Regions from separate parts of the Solibacillus sp. FSL K6-4121 genome, predicted to be linked through region 3. Evidence: riboswitches for the same ligand, from Rfam matches in the RefSeq annotation. Region 3 holds a riboswitch; each other region holds the start of a gene.
What was found. Region 3 has a riboswitch for cobalamin ahead of MHH95_RS06935 (ABC transporter substrate-binding protein). Riboswitches for the same ligand answer to the same signal wherever they lie in the genome.

Region 1 (6,851 bases), on a different contig from region 3:
CAGCCTGCTCAATCAAGTCGTTCATTTTCAGATACAGAAAATTACTGGGCGAAGGATACAATTGCCGATTTTGTAGCAAAAGGAATTATTTCCGGATATCCCGACGGTACATTCCGCCCAAATGACCCGATGCAACGTAAGCATGTGGCAAGTATTTTAGAGAAGGTGTATGAATTAAAATCAAAATCAGCACCAGTGGATTTTAAAGATGTAACTGCGAATCATCCAAACTATGCGGCCATTTCCAAGCTGCAACAGGCGGGGGTTATTCACGGTGCAGATGGTTTATTTCGACCAAATGATACACTGACACGCGGTCAAATGGCAAAAATTTTGGTGCTTGCATCAAACTTTACGCCAGGTGGGCAAAAAACATTCCCTGACGTTCCACGTACCTACTGGGCGTATGACTATATTGCTGCACTTGCAGATCTTAATATTGTGGGGGGAAGTAACGGCCAATTTAATCCGAACGGCGCTGTTACACGCGGTCAATTTGTTGGGATGCTAGATAAGGCTTTGAAAGTAATGGAAAAATAAACAATTAGATATAAAAAGAAATCAGTCGTATTACGGCTGATTTTTGCTTTAAAAAATAAAATAATCAACGCCGCCTTGCAATAGCAAAAGCGGCAATAGAAAATTGATTATAAATTCCTCTAAATTACAAACCGACTAATTTCATTAATTTTTTATAACGTTTATCCCCAAGCACTTTGTGGATTTTCTTTTGAACTTCTTTTGGAATCCCGGTAATTGCCCAGCTAATATTTGCATGCTTCAAGACTTTCTGCAGCTTCTGTACTTCTTCAATCGTCAAATCAAGCCCTTGCTGTTTTGCAAAATTCTGCAGCTGGCGGTCATTCATTCTCTTAAGATTTTCAAACCATTGTAACATTTGGATAGTCATCATCCTTTCAAGTTTATTTCCTTTACATGAACCAAAAAGTCTATTATACTAACATGATGTAAATCGTAATGATTTTGAATTAGAAAGAAGCGAATGATATGAAAAAAATACTAATTGAATTGAAGGATGTTTCATTTCAATATGAATACACACAAGCATTGAAAAATATTTCTTTACGTGTTCATGAGGGCGACTTTTTGGCGTTAATGGGGCAAAATGGCTCTGGAAAATCGACACTTTTAAAATTAATTTTAGGTTTATTGAAGCCAATGTCTGGAGAAATTAAATTATTTGGCGAACAAGCGAACCATTTTAAACACCGCGAATGGATTGGCTATGTGTCGCAAAAGTCCAATGCCTTTAATTCCGGTTTCCCTGCAACCGTTGAAGAAGTTGTTAAAAGCGGTTTGGTTCAAAAAGTTGGATTATTTAAACGCTATCCAAAAGATGCAGACATTTTAGTAAAAGGTGCTTTAAAGGATGTCGGTATGGAAAAATATTTGAAGCGTAATATTGGGCAGCTTTCCGGTGGCCAACAGCAGCGCGTCTTTATCGCACGTGCTTTAGTGTCAGACCCTAAGCTCCTTATTTTAGATGAACCTACAGTAGGAATTGACCGCGAAAATGTGCAGGCATTCTATGATATGCTTGCACACTTGAATAAGCATCACAATATGACGATGATTTTAGTTACGCATGATGTTGATACAGTTTCGGATCGTGTCAGTCATGTAGCATGCCTAAATCAATCGATCCATTTCCACGGATATAAAAATGATTTTGATACAATTTCGGAAGAACAGATCGCTAGCTGGAATGGTCACTCTGTTCGAAAGATTCATTAAGGAGTAGACCGCCATTATGATAGAAGCAATATTAAACTATGAATTTTTACAAAATGCCTTTTTCTCGGGATTGATTATTGGCGTGATTGCACCACTTCTTGGTGTATTCATCGTTGTTCGTCGATTGTCATTAATAGCAGATGCATTATCGCATGTAACACTTGCCGGTATTGCCGGAAGTCTTTACTTAAGTCAGTCATTTGCAGGGCTAGCATTGCTAAACCCTATTTATCTAGGTATTGTGGCATCTGTAAGTGGCTCGATATTGATTGAGCGTTTACGTCGACTGTATAAACATTATGAAGAACTTGCAATTCCGATTATTATGTCAGGTGGTATCGGAATTAGCGCGATTTTAATTTCATTGGCAAGTGGCTTTAATACAGATCTGATGAGTTATTTATTCGGCTCAGTTTCCGCTGTATCGCGCCAGGATTTGTATGTAGTGATGGCGATTGCAGTCGTTGTCGTATTATTTTTAGTGCTGTTTTTTAAAGAGCTCTTTGTTTTATCGTTTGACGAAGAATATGCTAAAGCGAGTGGCTTACCTGCAAAGTGGATTCATCTGTTGTTTATGGTTGTCGTCGCATTAGTCATTGCCGCAAGTATGCGTATCGTAGGAATTCTACTTGTCTCAAGCCTAATGACATTACCGGTAGCTGCTGCAATGCGGTTGGCCCGTGGATTTAAAGAAGCCATTATTTTGGCCATTGTATTTGGAGAACTGGCAGTAATTATTGGATTGATTTCTGCATTTTACTTAAACTTAGCACCTGGTGGAACAATTGTTGTCACATCGATCATTATTTTATTGTTAGTTATATTTATTAAAAAAGTTGTGCTAAAAGTATCGATTAAATCGAAAGGGGAAGAAGTACTGTGAATGCAACGCGCGCGTGGGAAATATTAAAGGAAAACGGCTATAAAAAGACCGATAAACGAGAATTGATTTTGGATATGTTTGCAGCTACGGATAAATATTTGACTGCCCGTGATTTGCTGTCAGTATTGAAAAAGGATTTCCCTGGGATGAGCTTCGATACAATCTATCGCAACTTAGCAACTTTTGTTGAGCTTGATATTTTGGAAGAAACGGAATTAAACGGTGAGCGCAACTTCCGCATGCATTGTGAGTCAGACCACCATCATCATCATTTTATTTGCCGTGATTGCGGTAAAGTAAAAGAGCTGTCCGTCTGTCCAATGGAAATGCTTGGTGAAAAGTTGCCGGGGTATGCTGTAGAAGCGCATAAATTTGAGATTTACGGCAAATGTCCTGAATGTTTATAAAATTTAGTTTGCATAAAATTTTTTATATGCTAAAGTGATAAAGACAAATTGAATAGATTTGCAGGAAAAAGATGCATGATGCATAAATGGGAATTCGGTGTAAATCCGAAGCTATATCCGTAACTGTAAGCGTTGATGAAAATAAGTGTAATACCACTGCTAATATAGCGGGAAGGTACTTGTGAGTAAAGTGAAACGCAGAGCCAGGAGACCAATCTTTTTCTTATCGTAACATCCCTCTTCGGAATTAAAGAGAATGTACGGCAATCATTGATCGAATGAGCGTTTTGCACCCTTTTATTGATTTTTGAAGCCATCCATTTTCTTATGGGTGGCTTTTTTTCGTTCACTCAATAATTGCGAGGAGGTACTACTTGAAGTGAGGAGAACTTTATGAAAAAGGATATTCGTTATTCCTGCTATCCGTTTATGCGGGAAAAATCAAGCTGTGTGGACTACGAGATTCGGACCGATTCTTTAACAACGCGAATCGGCGTAGTATTTCCAACATTAGTTGATGATGTATTAGGTCAGATTGTGCTTGAAGATTTAAAGAAGATTCAACCATTAGCCTACCATGCCAATGGTTCGGTCCGCGGTAAATTAGCCATTACATCAGAAGATTTAAAATGGTTAAGCGATCGATACGATTTTTATGTAAGTGAAGTTGGGGAAACGATTCAGCAGTTTGTCCTGCCACAAGGAATCGAAAGTGCCGCAAGACTTCATATTTGCCGCAGCGAGGCGAAAAAGTCTTACAGAGCATTACATAAAGTAAGCGAAGAAAGAGAAGTGGATGAAATTCTGTTTGATTTTCTCGGGCTGCTTGCCAATGTATTTTTTGTCATGGCAGTCTATATGAATCAACAGCATCAGCAAGAGGAAATTCCATTTATCTCAAAATCCTATCCGACAAAAAAGAAAAAAGGGGTTACAACAAATGAAACTGAATAACAAATGGGTCGTTGCTTTAGCAGCAACGTTATTACTAGCAGCATGTGGATCTGATGAGGGAAAAACAGATAAGGACGTTAAAAATGAGGAGCAAGCTACAACCAAAAATGATGGCGCTCCTTATACAGTTGTCGATGACCGTGGTGTTGAGGTAACATTTGATGAAGTCCCGGAAACGATTATTTCACTACAGCCAAGCAATACAGAAATTTTGTTTGAACTGGGTGTTGGTGAGCAAATAATCGGTGCAACAGACTTTGATACATATCCGGAAGCAGCACAAAAAATTGAACGAGTTTCGACTTCTACGGTCATCAATGCAGAGCGAATTCTGGAGTTAGATCCGGATGTAGTTGTGGCATATACAATTGGGGAGGAAGCACAAATTGCTCAACTGGAAGATGCGGGTCTGAAAGTATTTGTTATTGCTTCTGCCACGACATTCGATGATGTTTACTCAGATATTATTCAGTTGTCAGAAGTAATGGGTATCGAAGAGAAAGGTGAAGAAGTTGTAGCCGATATTAAAGCACAAATTAAGACAGTACAAGAAAAAACAGCAACAATCGATACGAAGAAAAAAGTGTATTATGAAGTGTCCCCAGCTCCGGATCTTTGGACAACCGGCAACAGTACTTTCCAGCAAGAAATAATGGATTATGCGAATATCGAAAATATCTATGCTGATCAGACGAGTTGGATTAGTGTGACAGAAGAGGATGTTATTACTCGCAATCCTGAAATTATTATTTCACCTGCGACTTATATGGAAAATGCGGTTGAAGAAATTTTAGGACGTACAGGCTGGAATAAAATACAAGCAGTCAAGGAGCAGGCAGTTTACTTAGTGGACGGAGATATCATGTCACGTCCTGGACCGCGTATTGGTGAAGCCGTTGAAATTATGGCACAATCAGTATACCCAGAGCTGTTTAAATAGTTATAGAATAGAAGAACATGCCTTAGTTGGCATGTTTTTTTGAACTGGAAAGGAGGCATACGATTGATTTTTATAACAGGTGGTGTACGCAGCGGGAAAAGTGCTTTTGCAGAGAACTATGCGAGGCAGTTAGGCGAAAATAAGTTGCTTTACTATGTCGCTACGGGAGTATCATTTGATGATGAAATGAAAAAACGGATTGTCCGCCATCAGCGTGACCGTCAAAACCAAAACGCTAACTGGGACACGGTGGAAATGCAAGTACAGATTCCTTTAACAATTCAACAGCTTTCAAAAGAGGCAGTCGTGCTTTTTGAATGTGTGACAACCTGGCTTTCAAATGTACTTTTCAACTATGAAGCAGAAGGCAAAAATAGCGAATATATCAATAATTGTATTGAATCGCTGCAAAAGCAATTGCTAGCTTGGCATCAGCAAGGTGCTACAATAATAGTTGTATCAAATGAAGTGTTAGACGAATTGCCTTCACATTATGATGAGGTAAATTTATATCGTAAACTGTTGGGAGAACTTCATCAGTGGATTGTCCAACATAGTGATGAAGCATATGAAGTACAATATCAGCTTGTACAGCAATGGAAATAAGGAGTGGGCAAGTTGAAAAATAGCTTTACAGGATTTTTATTAGCATGGCAATTCTTCTCGGCAATCCCAATTAAGAAGCAGCTTGATATGAATGCAAAGTCCGTTACATGGATGTACGCCTTTTTACCGATTGTTGGTTTACTCATCGGTTCAATCATTAGTGGCGGCATTTTTGTCATCTCAAATTATAGTGACATTTCGAGTCTACTATTGGCGATTTTAATCGTAATTATGTTCATTGTTCTAACAGGCGGTCTGCATTTAGATGGCTGGATTGATATGAGTGACGCCTTTTTTTCTTATGGGGAAAAAGAAAAACGATTGGAAATATTGGATGATCCGCGTACAGGTGCTTTCGGTGTCATCAGTGTTTTTTGCTTATTGCTGTTAAAAATCGGTGTTATTTATGAAATGCTTTTAAAAGGTCATGAAGAGATTATTCCCTTTATTATTTTTATTCCTTTTATTGCACGTTTAGGGATGCTGATTTACTTTTTAACGATGCAAACGGCCAAGCAGACAGGGCTCGCAGCTTATTTTAAATCCATTATCATTCCAAAGAAATTGATGCTAATCATAAGCGTTTTTTCTATAGTATTTATGGTGGCATGGATTTATTTTTCGATGTACAGCTTATTTATTTTAGTTATTGTTATGTTGCTATCGATTTTCTTTTACCGGAAATGGTCGCAAAAGCATTTTGGCGGGATGAGCGGTGATTTACTCGGTGCTTTAGGAGAAGGGTTGGAGGTTGTACTATGGCTGACGGTATTACTTTGCATTTAATTCGTCATGAGAAAACAAAAGCGAATATAGAGAGGAAATATATTGGCTGGACAGATGAACCGATATTAAAGTTGGTTCAAGCACAGATGCCAATCCATACAAATGAAGTATTTGGAAGTGATTTATTGCGTTGCCGTGAAACAGCGCAATGCTATTTTCCACATGCTTCATATTATCAAAACAAAAATTTAAGGGAACTGCATTTCGGGGATTTTGAAATGTGTACATATGAGCAATTAGAACATAACCCCATTTACAGGGTATGGATTGATGATCCGGTAAATACGCCAATTCCTAACGGGGAGCACTTTTTACAGTTTCAACAGCGTGTTTTAACGGGTGTTCATGAAATTGTACAACAAGAGAAAGAATATACATTAATCATTCATGGTGGTGTCATTCGGATACTACTTGCGAAATACGGTATTACGGAGCAGACGTTTCAGCAAACGATTGCCAACCACCGAACAATTTATACGCTTAGCTGGGGTTCGATTGAAGACTTTATAGGAGGTGCAAG
Region 2 (6,851 bases), 1.2 Mb from region 3:
ACCATCAACTATGATTATTTGATTGAATTAATTGCTCGAATGGCTGATGAAGTTTACGTGAACGATATGTCGAAAGCTGAAAACACCCTTGATGAAATCCAACTTGAAATTGCCAAGTCTGACAATGAAAAAGAAAAATCTAAGATGCGCAACTTTGTATCTAAGATTTTCTCAAAAGAATTTGAATTTGATAATTATCCAGCACCTCGAAGTGTTGAAAAAATGAATCAAGCGATGGACAAAGCGCAAAAAAATACGAATATCCAACTTGTAACGAACTTCATTCGCACTTGGGGACTTGACAACAGTGCAAAACCTAAGGAACTTGAAAACTTGATAAAGAAACACCGATTAGGCCAAGAGGATATGGATAAACAAGGTGAGTTAACAGCAATCATGAATGACGCAAGAGCGGATTATAAAGAAATTGCAGCTGAAAAGATAGCAGAATTAACCTGGGTACGATATCGCATTGAATTCCGTAAAGCATTTTACGAAATGGCTGACGAAATTAAGAAGGTAGAATAATTAAGCGATAAAATTATGCAGACTTGAAATAGAACGGAAATGAATTTTTCTTGTCACGACTTGCTTTAGCAATTCAATATTTAAAATAAAAGGAGATTTGAAGTGAGCGATAAAATAACAAAAACACCCCAAATCAGATTCGCAGGATTTACTGATGCTTGGGAACAGCGTAAATTGGATGATATATTAAAAGAAAGAAAAGTGAAGCAAAAAATTTCTAAAGATACTCCACTCTTAGCCTTTGCAGCTGGCCAAGGTGTAATTGATCGTAGTGAAAGAAAAACTAATAATAGAGATTTTTTGACAAAAGATGCTACTAAAAAAACATACTTATTTACAAAATATGATGATATTGTCTATAATCCTTCAAATTTAAAATATGGTGCAATTGATAGAAATAAACATGGTCAAGGTGTTATATCGCCAATTTACGTTACATTTGAAACGGATGAAATTCCATCATTTATTGAATTAATAGTTAAAAGTGAAAACTTTAAACAACGAGCTTTACAGTTTGAAGAAGGGACTGTTACAAAACGCCAATCTGTTAAACCCGAAAATCTTTTAAGTTTAAATATTGAATTGCCAAATTCTAAAGATGAGCAAACAAAAATTGGTAGCTTCTTAAAACTAATAGACGATATTATCACTCTTCATGAGAGTAAATATGACAAGTTAGTAATAGTGAAAAAATGCATGCTCAAAAAAATGTTTCCAAAAGATGGAGCAAATGTTCCTGAAATTCGCTTAAAAGGATTTACCGATGCTTGGGAACAGCGTAAGTTGTCAGAATTATTATTTCCTGCAGATGAAAGAAATAATAGAGGAAAATATACACAAGATGATGTACTAGCTGCATCATTAGGAACTGAGCTAGTAAAAAAACATATATTCTTTGGGTTGCGGTCAACAGAAGAGTCGGTTAAAAACTACAGAGTAGTGAAGTCAGGTGATGTAATATACACAAAGTCACCAATAAAGGGTTATCCTAATGGAATTATCAGAACAAACAAAGGATTAGATGGAATTGTTCCATCTTTGTATTGTGTTTACCATAGTATCCCGAGTATAAATTCAAGTATTATTCAAAGCTATTTTGAAGATAAAGGTAGACTAGATGCTTATTTATGTCCGTTGGTAAATATTGGTGCGAGAAACAATGTTAACATTACGGATTTAGGATTTCTTGAAGGTACTATTTATATATCACAAGATATTGATGAACAAAACAAAATAGTTGCCTTTTTTAATCATTTGACGAATCTTATTACCCTTCATCAGCGTGAGTTAAATTCACTCAAAGATTTAAAGAAATCACTACTTCAACAAATGTTTGTATAAGAAAAGGAGATTACACAAATGAGTAATGCTACAGATATTACATCGAAGCTATGGGAAATGGCTAACAAACTGCGTGGTACAATGGATGCAAGTGAGTACAAGAACTATATTTTGCCATTTATGTTCTATCGCTATTTATCAGAAAATCAGGATGAATACTTAAAAGTCAATGATTTGGAAGAGTTCTACGAAGTGACAGATGACACTGAAAAAGAGGATTACCTTGAAGAAATTAGTAAAGGTATCGGATATGCGATTGATCCAGCCTATACTTGGGACAAAATCGTATCAAAAATTGAAAATCACAAAATCAAAGCTAGTGACTTCCAAGACATGTTTGACTCATTCAATACAAATGCCAAACGTAACGCAGTCGCTGAAGCTGAATTTGCTAACGTATTCTCAGATGTTAACCTCGGGGACACACGTCTTGGCTCAAGTACAAATGAACGTGCGAAGGCTTTGAATGATATCGTTTTGATGATTAACGAGTTCACTTTCAAAGATAATTCAGGACGTGACATTTTGGGTGACGTATACGAGTATTTGATTGGACAGTTTGCTGCCAATGCAGGGAAAAAAGGTGGGGAATTCTATACACCTCATGAAGTTAGTCAAATACTGGCGAAAATTGTCACGATCAATGCAGATGTTACTGGAGATCAATTCCGCGTATATGACCCTACAATGGGATCAGGTTCACTTCTTTTGACAGTTCAAAAAGAATTGCCAAATGGTGATGAAGAAGGAAGCGTTGATTTTTACGGCCAAGAGTTGAATACTACGACTTATAACTTAGCTCGCATGAACTTGATGATGCATGGTGTTAACTATCGAAATATGGAGTTGAATCGTGCAGACACACTTGATGCTGACTGGCCGTTTGCTGAAAAAGATGGCACACAAATTCCTTTGAAGTTCGACGCGGTCGTAGCTAACCCCCCATATTCTCAAAAATGGGATACAAAAGACGTTGACCGAGAAAAAGACTCACGTTTCAAGGGTTATGGTATAGCACCTGCATCTAAGGCAGATTATGCTTTTGTTCTTCATGGACTGTACCATTTAGATAAAGCTGGAACAATGGCTATTGTGTTGCCACATGGTGTACTCTTCCGTGGTGCGTCTGAAGGGAAAATCCGTAAGAATATCATCGACAACAATCTGTTAGATACAGTTATTGGATTGCCAGCTAATTTGTTCTATGGGGCAAGTATCCCCACATGTGTGCTAGTGTTCAAAGGTCGTGAAGCTCGAAAAAATAAAGATATTTTATTTATCGATGCTTCAAATGAGTTTGAAAAAGGCAAGAACCAAAACAAACTCTCTCCTGAAAATATCAACAAAATTATAGAAACTTACAGTAACCGCGTAGACGTTGAGAAATATGCTCACGTGGCATCTTTGGATGAAATCAAAGAAAATGATTACAATTTGAACATTCCACGTTATGTCGACATGTTTGAAGAAGAAGAAGTTATTCCACTTTCACAAGTGGCTCAAGAATTGAAGGAAGTTCAAGTAGATATTATGAATTCATATGAGAAATTGTTTGAGCTTATGAGTGAATTGAATGGAACAACTGACAAAGCTAAAAATGAACTTAGCAAATTTATTGATCTTTTAGAAAAATAATCATGTAAATTAATGATTCCAATAAACATCAAAACCTTTAAAAAACAGAGGTTTTGATGTTTTTACTATTTCAACGAAGAGTATTTAAAACACCACTAAAATAATTTAAAATTACAATGTAATTTATGAGCTTTTGATAACTGCATCATTAGCTGCTACTTGAGTGCTATTTGTGTATATGTCCATTGTTGTTTTAATGAAAGAATGACGTAAACGTTTTGAACTTTCTTTATACTAGCATTATCCTCAAATAGAAAAGAACAGTGTTTAGGGGGTTAAAAATTTTAGTTAACCAATGCTTCCAATATAAACTTTTCAGCAGTAAACAAAGCCTCTTCTTTAGTGGAGAAGATACCTGTTACGCCATTTATTATTTGATCTTCTACCTCAATAATATAATCCGCAGAATACTGTTGTTCCATATACTTTTTTAAAGTGATGGAGATGGTTACGTCTTCGTAATTAAAAACTTCAACGTCATAAACTTCGGCTTCATATGTACCTAATTCATAAATAATCGATTTTTCTAACCCAATCATGTAAATTCCTCCATTCAATAATAATATATTACACTTATAATTATATGGTAAATTATACAAGAAGACTATTAACTGTTTGATAATATCAATAAAATTTTCAGGCAATTTTAACTTTTTTCATCCAAATCTTAACTTTAGCAATCTTGACGGATAAGGGTGCTTATACAGGTACAGAGGGTATTGCCAATGTTACTGAAGCGAAAGAAAAGATTGTCCTAAATTCCATCAATATTTTAATGAAACGTGGTATTAAAGGGCTCTATATTTACGCAAGTGATGAAGCGCTGCGAGATAAATTGCTTTCATTTCAAAGAGAAGACATTTAAATGAATTGCTTGATTAGGGGTATTGAATGGGAGTTGGTCTCTTGTTTAATACCCTTTTTCCAATGCCTGTGAGGGGGGGAATCCTTAAAAATTAGCTCCTTTTCTTTATTCAAGTTACCTTTATTACGATATAAACTTGCTAATTATAAATAAAACGGACATATGTAACCGTCAAGTAAAATTAAACAGTTAAGTAATTCAAAAATTTCTTTTTTATAGTATTCTGAAAAAAGTACTATGCTAATCATATTTTTGTGTTAAAATAAATTCCAATTGAATATGTTTTGCAGAAATAGGTTGCTCTTAATTGAGCATAATAGGGAATTCGGTGTGAAACCGAAGCTGTATCCGCAACTGTAAGTGTAGAAGACTGTGTAAAATATGCCACTGTTAAATGAGGAAAAATGCCTCTAGTCAATGGGAAGGCTTGCACATGATACACGAGCCAGGAGACCTGACTTATTTTTATCGTATTAACTCTCTTCGGAATAAGGAGAATGTACGGCAAATAGATGAACGGGTATTTTTATATGCTTTTTTCTGTTTTCCGCCATTTCTCAATTTGAGGAATGGCTTTTTTTTTTGTATTGGGTTAATGGCAAAACATTATTCATGAAAAACTTTCAGGAGGTTTATTGCATGGATTTTTGGAAAAAGTGGTTGCATATAGCATTAACACTTGTTCTAATGGTATCACTTATAGCGCCAGCAACGGTAGATGCTGAGCAGGTAGAAAATTTAGAGAAACAAGTGGAACAAATTAGTGTGCAACTAGAAGTAAAAGGGTTAAAAGAAAATATTATTGCCAACTCCAATATATCCGTAACAAAGGGAGCAAGTGCACTTGAGGCGTTACAGCAAACATTAACAGCTGCAAATATCCCATTTGAAGTCGTGACTAGCGATTATGGCCCGTATGTAAAATCAATTAATAGTTTAGTATCGGGTTCATTAGGTCATTGGGATGGTTGGGGTTATTCGATTAACGGTGAATCACCTGAACTTGGTTTAGGAAGCTATGAACTTCAAGCAGATGATATAGTATCTGTTTATTATAGTTTATCGCCAATGTTAGAGGCACAGGCGTCTGAACAAGAGGGCGAGAAACTTGTTGAAGTGTCTGTAAAAGGGGATTTATTTACTGAACAGGCAGCAACATTAGAAAATTGGATAACGCCAGATGGTTTAACAATTACAAATATTACTAAGCAGGACGAACAACAATTAACATTAGCAATTGAAGCGGCACCTGGTACATATGAATTACAGCTACTAGCTCCTGCATTATTAAGTGCACAAGAGCAAAAAATTTCAGTAAAAGTTGTCGATTCAATTCAACCTGTAAATGACTTAAAAGTGAATTTCCGTGTTGAAGGCATTGCAGGTACAGTACTAAATGTAAAAGACTTTGAAATTAAAGGTAACGGTAAAATTAATGCTGCACAAGTAACACAGCAAATTTTAGATGCCCATAAAATTACGTATGACTACAGCGACTCAACGGGCTACTTTAAAAATATTGGTGTAGACGGTGAAAAAGGCCTAGGTGTAGGCAGTGGCTGGATGTACAAAGTAAATGGGGAATATCCAGATGTTTATGGAAAAGACGTTGAAATTAAAAATGGCGATACAATTGTCTGGGATTATATTAATGCATCTTCAGTTATAGAAAATTATGAATTCCCAGAGTACAACTTAATCATGTATTCAGGTGCTGAATCTGTCGATAAAATTACGTTTAATCCAATCATTGATATGCCAACAACGGTAGTGGCAGGTACAGACGTAAAAATTAAAGTGACAGGTAAATATAATACAGTATCTTACTTGTATGAGCATATTTCAGGACCACATATAACGGATTTAGCAGACGTAACTGTTGAATATAACGGAAAAAAATATGTTACAAATGCACAAGGTGAAGTAACGATTCCTGCAGTGGAAGTAGTAGAAGGAAATTATGAACTTCGCTTTACAAAAGATTTACCAGGTACTATTTTGACGGATAACGGCAATAAAGAACTTGCCTCGTTCCCTCGCATTATTCGTACGTATGAATCATTATTGGTTACACCAGATGAGCAACCAGCAGAAAACCGTAAAAAAGCGGAAGATGCATTAAAATTAGGCGCAACATACTTACAAGCAAATAAAGAAACTGTAACGGCACGTGTAAATGAATCACATAGCGCATTTTGGATGTTAACAGCGATGAAGGCAGCAAATGTCAATGCAGGCACATACGACTGGACAACTGCACCAACAACTGCAGGTACGTTCTTTACAACCCCGTTAGAAGCATCACAAAATGATACAAATAAGATTGCGGGCACAATTATTGCAGCAAAAGCATTAGGTTTAGATCCATTAAACATTAAAGGGCGCAATCAAGTAGCAGATTTATTAGCAATGCAAAAGGAAAACGGTCTGTTCTCGACAATTTGGGGTGAAGCATTCGCTTTAATCGCGTTAGAGCTAGCTA
Region 3 (6,851 bases):
GGTGCCGATCACCACGGTTATATCCCACGTATGAAAGCAGCGATTGAAGCACTTGGCTATGAGCGTGAAACATTGGAAGTGGAAGTAATTCAAATGGTTCAGCTTTACAAAAACGGTGAGAAATTTAAAATGAGTAAACGTACAGGTAATGCTGTTACAATGCGTGAGTTAGTGGAAGAAGTAGGTCTTGATGCAGTACGTTATTTCTTTGTAAAAACTGCAGGGGATTCACACATGGACTTCGACCTAGATTTAGCAGTATCACAATCAAATGAAAACCCAGTGTATTATGCACAGTATGCGCATGCACGTATTTCATCTATTTTACGTGCAGCAAGCGAGCAAGGTTTTGAGGCATCATTGGAAAACCTAAACTTACTAGTAGCAGAAAAAGAAGAAGATGTTCTGAAAAAGGTTGGTGCATTCCCGCAAATCGTGGCAGATGCAGCGAAACACCGCACACCGCACCGTATCGCAAACTATATCCAAGACTTATCAGCAGCATTCCACAGCTTCTACAATGCAGAAAAAGTATTAAATCAAGACAATAAAGAGCTAACTCAAGCTCGTTTAGCGTTAATTACAGCAGTAAAAACAACATTGGCAAATGCGTTGAAATTAATCGGCGTAAGTGCACCTGAGAAAATGTAATCCAAAATTTCACGACACTCTATTTTCTATTAACGGAAAATAGGGTGTTTTTTTTCGAAATGCGATGTTTCTACTTTTTAACTGAGCCTTTCTACCTTTTGTTGTAAAGGTTCTCCTTTCTCCCGCCACCGTTCCACTTTAAATTGGAAATTACCCCCTTATTTATTAAGTGAATAAATCCCTACAAAGAAACTAGGGATATCTATTGACTTGTAAATTTCTGAAACGTACTATTAATTTGATGAAATAACTACGTAAGACAACAGACGAGGGTGGTGCTTTTCATGAGCAAGGAATTATTTATTGAAACGGACGAGCAGCGACAATGGTTGGAAAAGCTCGAAACAATTTCAGAGAGTATAAAACAATTGGCTCAACAAACAGATGAGCAAGCGACATTTCCATTTGAAAATTTCCAAAAGCTACGCGAAATTGGCTATACAAAAATAACGTTGCCAAAGGAATACGGAGGAGATGGCTTCACCGTATATGATGCGCTTTTACTACATGAAACGTTGGCAAGCTATTGCGGAAGTACGGGGTTGGCAGCTTCGTGGACAATTCAAAATGTAGGCGAGATTTTTGAAAACCGTTACTGGAATCCTCAAAAGCTTGATTGGTTTGGTGGAGAAATTGCAAATGGTGCGACAGTAAATCGTGCAGTAAGTGAGTTTGCGATGGGAAGTCCAGTGCGTGGTGGGCGTCCGGCGACTTCCGCAAAACGTGATGGCGAACATTATATAATTAACGGGCGTAAAAACTATACGAGCGGTGCACCGGATCTCGATTATTTTTTAGTATCTGCATGGATTGAAGATGAGGATCAGTTAGGGTTTTTCCTTGTTCCGAAAACAGCTGAAGGAGTATCGGTCGAAAACACGTGGGATGTGGCATCAATGCGCGGTACGGGAAGCGATGATTTAGTGCTCGTCAATGTACGTATTGATCAGACGAACTTAGTGGAAATCCCAAACTATACAACAGGCTTTAAGTTGAACGGCTGGTTACTGCTTATCCCAGCGACTTATTTAGGGATTGCACAGGCAGCACGTGATTATGCGGTTGATTTTGCGAATAGCCATTCACCAAATAGTATTCAAGGGACCATTGCACAATTGCCGAATGTTCAAACGCTCATCGGAGAAATGGATTTAGCATTAACAAAAGCTCGTTTTACTATTTATGGAGTAGCAAGACTGTATAATGACCCGACGAAGAAGGCGACCTTAGTTAACGAAATCAATATTGCTAAACATGTTGTGACAAATACAGCGATTGAAGTCGTTGATAAAGCGATGCGTTTAGTTGGCGCAAAGAGCCTTCAACGTTCCAACCCACTTCAACGCTATTACCGTGATGTACGTGCAGGCTTACACAATCCACCAATGGATGACATTACAATTAAGCGTTTAGCAGAGACAGCAATTGAAAACAATTTAAAAACAAAAGAATGAACTGTTATTTAATACGCAGAAACTGAATTATAAACAAATTATCTGAAACTTTGGTAATTTTGCATACAATTAATGAAATATCCGCTATAATAATATTATTAATTAAATATGTACTATAAAGGTTCTTACTATATCTAATTAAAGTAAGAAGTAAAAGGGAAATCGGTTCAAATCCGATGCGGTCCCGCCACTGTAATTGCTAGTTTTGAGCTATATGCCACTGAAATTTTCGGGAAGGCAGCTCATAAACGTTAATGCATAAGCCAGGAGACCTGCCTTTATAATGCCCGATTAATGCCTACGCGGATAGGATGTGGTAAATGAATTTTTTATTTGAATTTATTTGCTTTCATAAAGCTTCCTAGTTTGTAGGAGGCTTTTTATTTTTGTTTAAAATTACAGGTTAGAACAATTTTAGGAGGAATTAATTACATATGAAAACTTGGCAACGACTTTCTTCAACAGGAATTATCTCCATTATGCTCCTTGCAGGGTGTGGGGTTGAAGAAACAGCAGTAGAAAAAGATACAGCTCAACAATCGATAGAAACTGTTGAGGAACAAGCACAGTTCCCTATAACGGTAACGGATGCTTTAAACAAAGAAGTGACAGTGGAAAAAGCTCCTGAACGCATTATTTCCCTTATTCCATCCAATACAGAAATATTATTTGGCTTAGGCTTAAATGAACAAATTATTGGGGTATCTGACAATGATAATTACCCGGAAGAAGTTCAGACAAAAGAAAAAGTTGGTGGGATGGAATTTAACTTGGAACAATTGATTGCATTGCAGCCAGATCTAGTAGTAGCTCATGAATCAGGTCTTTATAGCTTTAACGAAGAAGGTATTGCGCAACTTGAATCAGTTGGCATTCCTGTATTTGTAGTGAAAAATACTACAACATTTGAAGAAACATATACGACTATTGAACAAATTGGGCAATTAACAGGGAAAACCGCTGAGGCAACAGAGATGATTGCATCCATACAAAAAGGAATTCAAGACATTGAAGTTAAAGTGGCTGATTTAGAAGAGAAATCTGTGTTTATCGTAGTGGGCACAGAGCCGGACTTATATGCAGCGGGACAGGAGACATTTATTAATGAAATGCTAGAAGTATTAAATGTAGAAAATGCAGTACAAGAGCTTGGGTGGCCGATGTATAGCTCTGAGCAATTTGTTGACAGTAATCCGGACGAAGTGATCGTAACATATGAAAACGACTATGAAAGCATCGTAAATAACTCTGCCTATAACGAAATGGATGCAATTAAAAATGGCAATGTTCATGTCGTAGATGGGGATACGACGAGTCGCCAAGGTCCACGTATTGTAGAAGGTATTGAATCACTAGGTGAGGCAATTTATCCAGATGTATTTAAAGAATAGAAAATATATATATGCTTATGTTACTTCCATTGCATTGCTTCTTTGTAGCTTGTGGATCGGAGTATCATTTGGAACGGTTAATATCCCCCTTTCGACATTATGGGATAAAACGACAGATCCGATAGCTTACAGTATACTGTGGAAAATTCGAATGCCACGGGTAATTTTAGCCGCAATCGTTGGTGCATCACTGGCGATTGCAGGGGCGGCTTTCCAGGGGCTATTAAAAAACCCTTTGGCCGATCCTTATACGTTAGGGATTTCATCAGGTGCATCAGTCGGAGCCGTTATGACAATTTTTTTAGGTATCTCGATTCCGTTTCTTGGGGCATTTACATTACCAGTATTCAGCATGGCAGGTGCCGCATGTACAATGGTCATTGTATTATCATTTGCCCGACTTGTGGATCGTTCAATGAAAATGGAAACGTTAATTTTAACAGGAATTATATTTAGCTCGTTTTTAGGTTCATGTATCTCATTAATGGTTGCTTTAACGGGGGAAGAGCTTAGAGCGATTATTGGTTGGCTGCTTGGGAGTGTATCGATGCGCGGCTGGTCATATGTAAATATGATTTTACCATTCATGATTATCGGTACGAGTATTATATGGTTCAATCGCCGTGAACTGAATGCAATGATATACGGAGAGGAACGTGCTCAATACTTAGGGGTAAATGTGAAGCGCAGTAAATATATGATTTTAGCAGGTGGCTCCATTTTAACAGGGTCTGCTGTAGCAGCATCCGGTACGATTGGTTTTGTCGGTTTAGTTGTACCGCACATGATTCGTCTATTAGTTGGAGCCGATCATCGACATTTACTGACATTATCCTTTTTAAACGGTGCGAGTCTACTCGTCATTTGCGACTTAGTATCACGGACCATCATCTCACCTGTAGAACTCCCAATTGGCGTAATTACTTCGTTTATTGGTGCACCGGTATTTGCCTATATTTTCTTTAAGCAACGTAGAAAGGTTGTTGCATAGTGTTAAAAGTGAACGAATTGTCAGGTGGTTATGACGGAAAACAGATTGTGAAAAATATGACGTTTCACGTGGAAAAAGGTAAAATCCTCGGGATTCTTGGTCCAAACGGTAGTGGAAAATCGACATTATTAAAAATGATCAGTGGCGTTTTAAAACCTACACGGGGGGAAATCCTGATTGAAGATCGCCCGATTAATAGCTACGATAATAAACAATTGGCAAAAAAGATGGCTGTTCTTCCTCAATTAAACGCCAGTGTATTTACGAACAGTGTATATGACGCTGTTTCACTGGGCAGATATCCACATCAAAGGGGCTTTTTTTCCACATGGTCAGAGGAAGATGAAAACCTTGTAAATCGTGCAATGGAAAGCACCGGGGTTTCGCATTATAGAAATCGACATCTGGAGTTTCTTTCAGGTGGTGAGCAACAGCGTGTATTTATTGCACAGGCACTAGCTCAGGATTCGGAGCTGCTTCTTTTGGATGAGCCGACAAATCATTTGGACATTGCTCACCAGAAGCAAATTTTAGATATGATTCGAATGCAAGTCGAACTTAATGGATTAACGGTTGTATCAATTTTTCATGATATTAATTTGGCGTCGCTATATTGTGATGAACTGCTTTTAATTGAAAATGGGGAAATACGAGCTTTTGGTGAGCCACATGAAGTCATCATGCAAGATCAAATTGCCGATGTCTACCAGGCGCGTGTGGTGACGTATCCACATCCTGAACTACCAAAGCCACAAATAACAATGATGCCAACAAATGAATTAGAACAAAAACAATCGACTATAAATAAAAATAATTTCAAAATAACAGATGAGTATGTTAAGTATATTTCTCCATCCCCATTAAAAGTTATTTCTTCGGCAGTACATAATGCGGGAATAGGCTGGTATGATACATTTTTAAACCGGGCGATTGCTCCGGAATATGATATATACAATGTAAAAGAAGAAACAGAGCAATTTTTACAACACAATCACTTTTCACCAACAAATACGGTCGTTATGTTAACAGCTGTGAAAACGAAGTGTGCTTCCATTCAGCATTTTTCAAAAGATAATGTTGAAATTAGTGTTATGGTAACAGCAGGGGTAGGAAATGGTGTAGATGTCACAAAAGCTTATTTACGCGAAGATAAGCCGCATATCGGGACTATTAATACGTGGGTTTTTATTAATGGTAAACTAACGGATGAAGCATTTATTCAAGCTATGATTACGGCAACAGAAGCGAAAACAAAAGCATTGGCAGACCAACAAATTAAAGACCCTTTAACAAATACAACGGCAACTAGTACCGCAACGGACAGCTTATTAATCGCCGCGACCCAGCAAGGCGAAGAAATGCCGTATGCAGGACCAATTACTGAAGTCGGAAAATTAATCGGTAGAGCCGTTTTCGAAGTTACCGTGTCCGCAATAAAAAAGTATAAAGAGCATACAATTCTTTAATGCAACGCTAAATCGAAAGGATGAAATTTGATGAAATTATACACAAAGACAGGCGATAAAGGGAAGACAAGCATTATTGGGGGCCGTGTTGATAAAGATCATCTACGTGTAGAGGCATACGGAACAATTGATGAATTAAATTCATTTATCGGCAAAGCAGTGTCGGAACTCGATTCAAGTAAATTTCAGGATATTATTGAAGATTTAACAGCTATCCAGCATGAATTGTTCGATGGCGGCGGCGATTTGGCCAATGTAATGAAGGAACGTCACTATAAATTAGCAGAGGAACCTATTGCAGTTCTAGAGAATCGGATTGACCTATTATCTGAAGAAGCACCTCCATTAAAACGTTTCATATTACCAGGAGGCGCACCTGCTGCTGCCACATTGCATATTGCTCGCACGATAGCCCGTCGCGCAGAACGACAAACTGTATCGTTAATGAAAGAAATTGAAGATGTTTCACCTGTTGTACAAAAATATTTAAATCGTTTATCGGATTATCTATTTGCTGCAGCACGGGTAGTGAATTATCGCTTATCCATTCCGGATGTTGAATATATTCGCAGTGGTGACGTCTTTAAATAAAGTAGGAAAATGCTAGCTTAGACAAATAAATTGTCAAGCTAGCATTTTTTATATTTTGATTTAATTTTCAGAATTAATGATGAAATTTGTTGACTGAATGCTCATTCATAACTACAATGAGGTTATAGATTAATAGGGTAATATAGTTTGTAGGAACAAAGGGGTTCGGAAACTTAGTATTCCAGGGGGGAAAAGTATGAATACATTTTTAATTATTAACTGGATTGCATTCATTGCTGTGCTACTTTATGCATTAGGGTTATTTGCATACTTATTGAAAACACGCTATGACTACGTTCAGCTTGGC

Region 1: it holds a riboswitch for cobalamin, as region 3 does, so the genes downstream of both, MHH95_RS09630 (hypothetical protein) here and MHH95_RS06935 (ABC transporter substrate-binding protein) in region 3, are expected to answer to the same signal.
Region 2: it holds a riboswitch for cobalamin, as region 3 does, so the genes downstream of both, MHH95_RS00680 (DUF4430 domain-containing protein) here and MHH95_RS06935 (ABC transporter substrate-binding protein) in region 3, are expected to answer to the same signal.

Annotation. Positions count from the first base shown of each region.
Region 1 is NZ_JBBOCS010000002.1:41,919-48,769, forward strand. It holds gene MHH95_RS09605 (leucine-rich repeat protein) at 1-540, shown strand, start outside; gene MHH95_RS09610 (isopropylmalate synthase) at 665-898, opposite strand; gene MHH95_RS09615 (metal ABC transporter ATP-binding protein) at 1,009-1,755, shown strand; gene MHH95_RS09620 (metal ABC transporter permease) at 1,772-2,638, shown strand; gene MHH95_RS09625 (Fur family transcriptional regulator) at 2,635-3,045, shown strand; cobalamin riboswitch at 3,098-3,279, shown strand; gene MHH95_RS09630 (hypothetical protein) at 3,439-3,999, shown strand; gene MHH95_RS09635 (ABC transporter substrate-binding protein) at 3,986-4,939, shown strand; gene MHH95_RS09640 (bifunctional adenosylcobinamide kinase/adenosylcobinamide-phosphate guanylyltransferase) at 5,003-5,545, shown strand; gene cobS (adenosylcobinamide-GDP ribazoletransferase) at 5,549-6,331, shown strand; gene MHH95_RS09650 (histidine phosphatase family protein) at 6,304-6,851, shown strand, end outside.
Region 2 is NZ_JBBOCS010000001.1:114,953-121,803, reverse strand. It holds gene MHH95_RS00705 (type I restriction endonuclease subunit R) at 1-528, shown strand, start outside; gene MHH95_RS00700 (hypothetical protein) at 631-1,869, shown strand; gene MHH95_RS00695 (type I restriction-modification system subunit M) at 1,888-3,504, shown strand; gene MHH95_RS00690 (hypothetical protein) at 3,789-4,043, opposite strand; gene MHH95_RS00685 (DNA/RNA helicase domain-containing protein) at 4,187-4,369, shown strand; cobalamin riboswitch at 4,648-4,845, shown strand; gene MHH95_RS00680 (DUF4430 domain-containing protein) at 5,009-6,851, shown strand, end outside.
Region 3 is NZ_JBBOCS010000001.1:1,356,665-1,363,515, forward strand. It holds gene argS (arginine--tRNA ligase) at 1-651, shown strand, start outside; gene MHH95_RS06930 (acyl-CoA dehydrogenase family protein) at 936-2,105, shown strand; cobalamin riboswitch at 2,208-2,399, shown strand; gene MHH95_RS06935 (ABC transporter substrate-binding protein) at 2,540-3,496, shown strand; gene MHH95_RS06940 (FecCD family ABC transporter permease) at 3,480-4,487, shown strand; gene MHH95_RS06945 (adenosylcobinamide amidohydrolase) at 4,487-5,953, shown strand; gene MHH95_RS06950 (cob(I)yrinic acid a,c-diamide adenosyltransferase) at 5,984-6,544, shown strand; gene MHH95_RS06955 (heterodisulfide reductase-related iron-sulfur binding cluster) at 6,741-6,851, shown strand, end outside.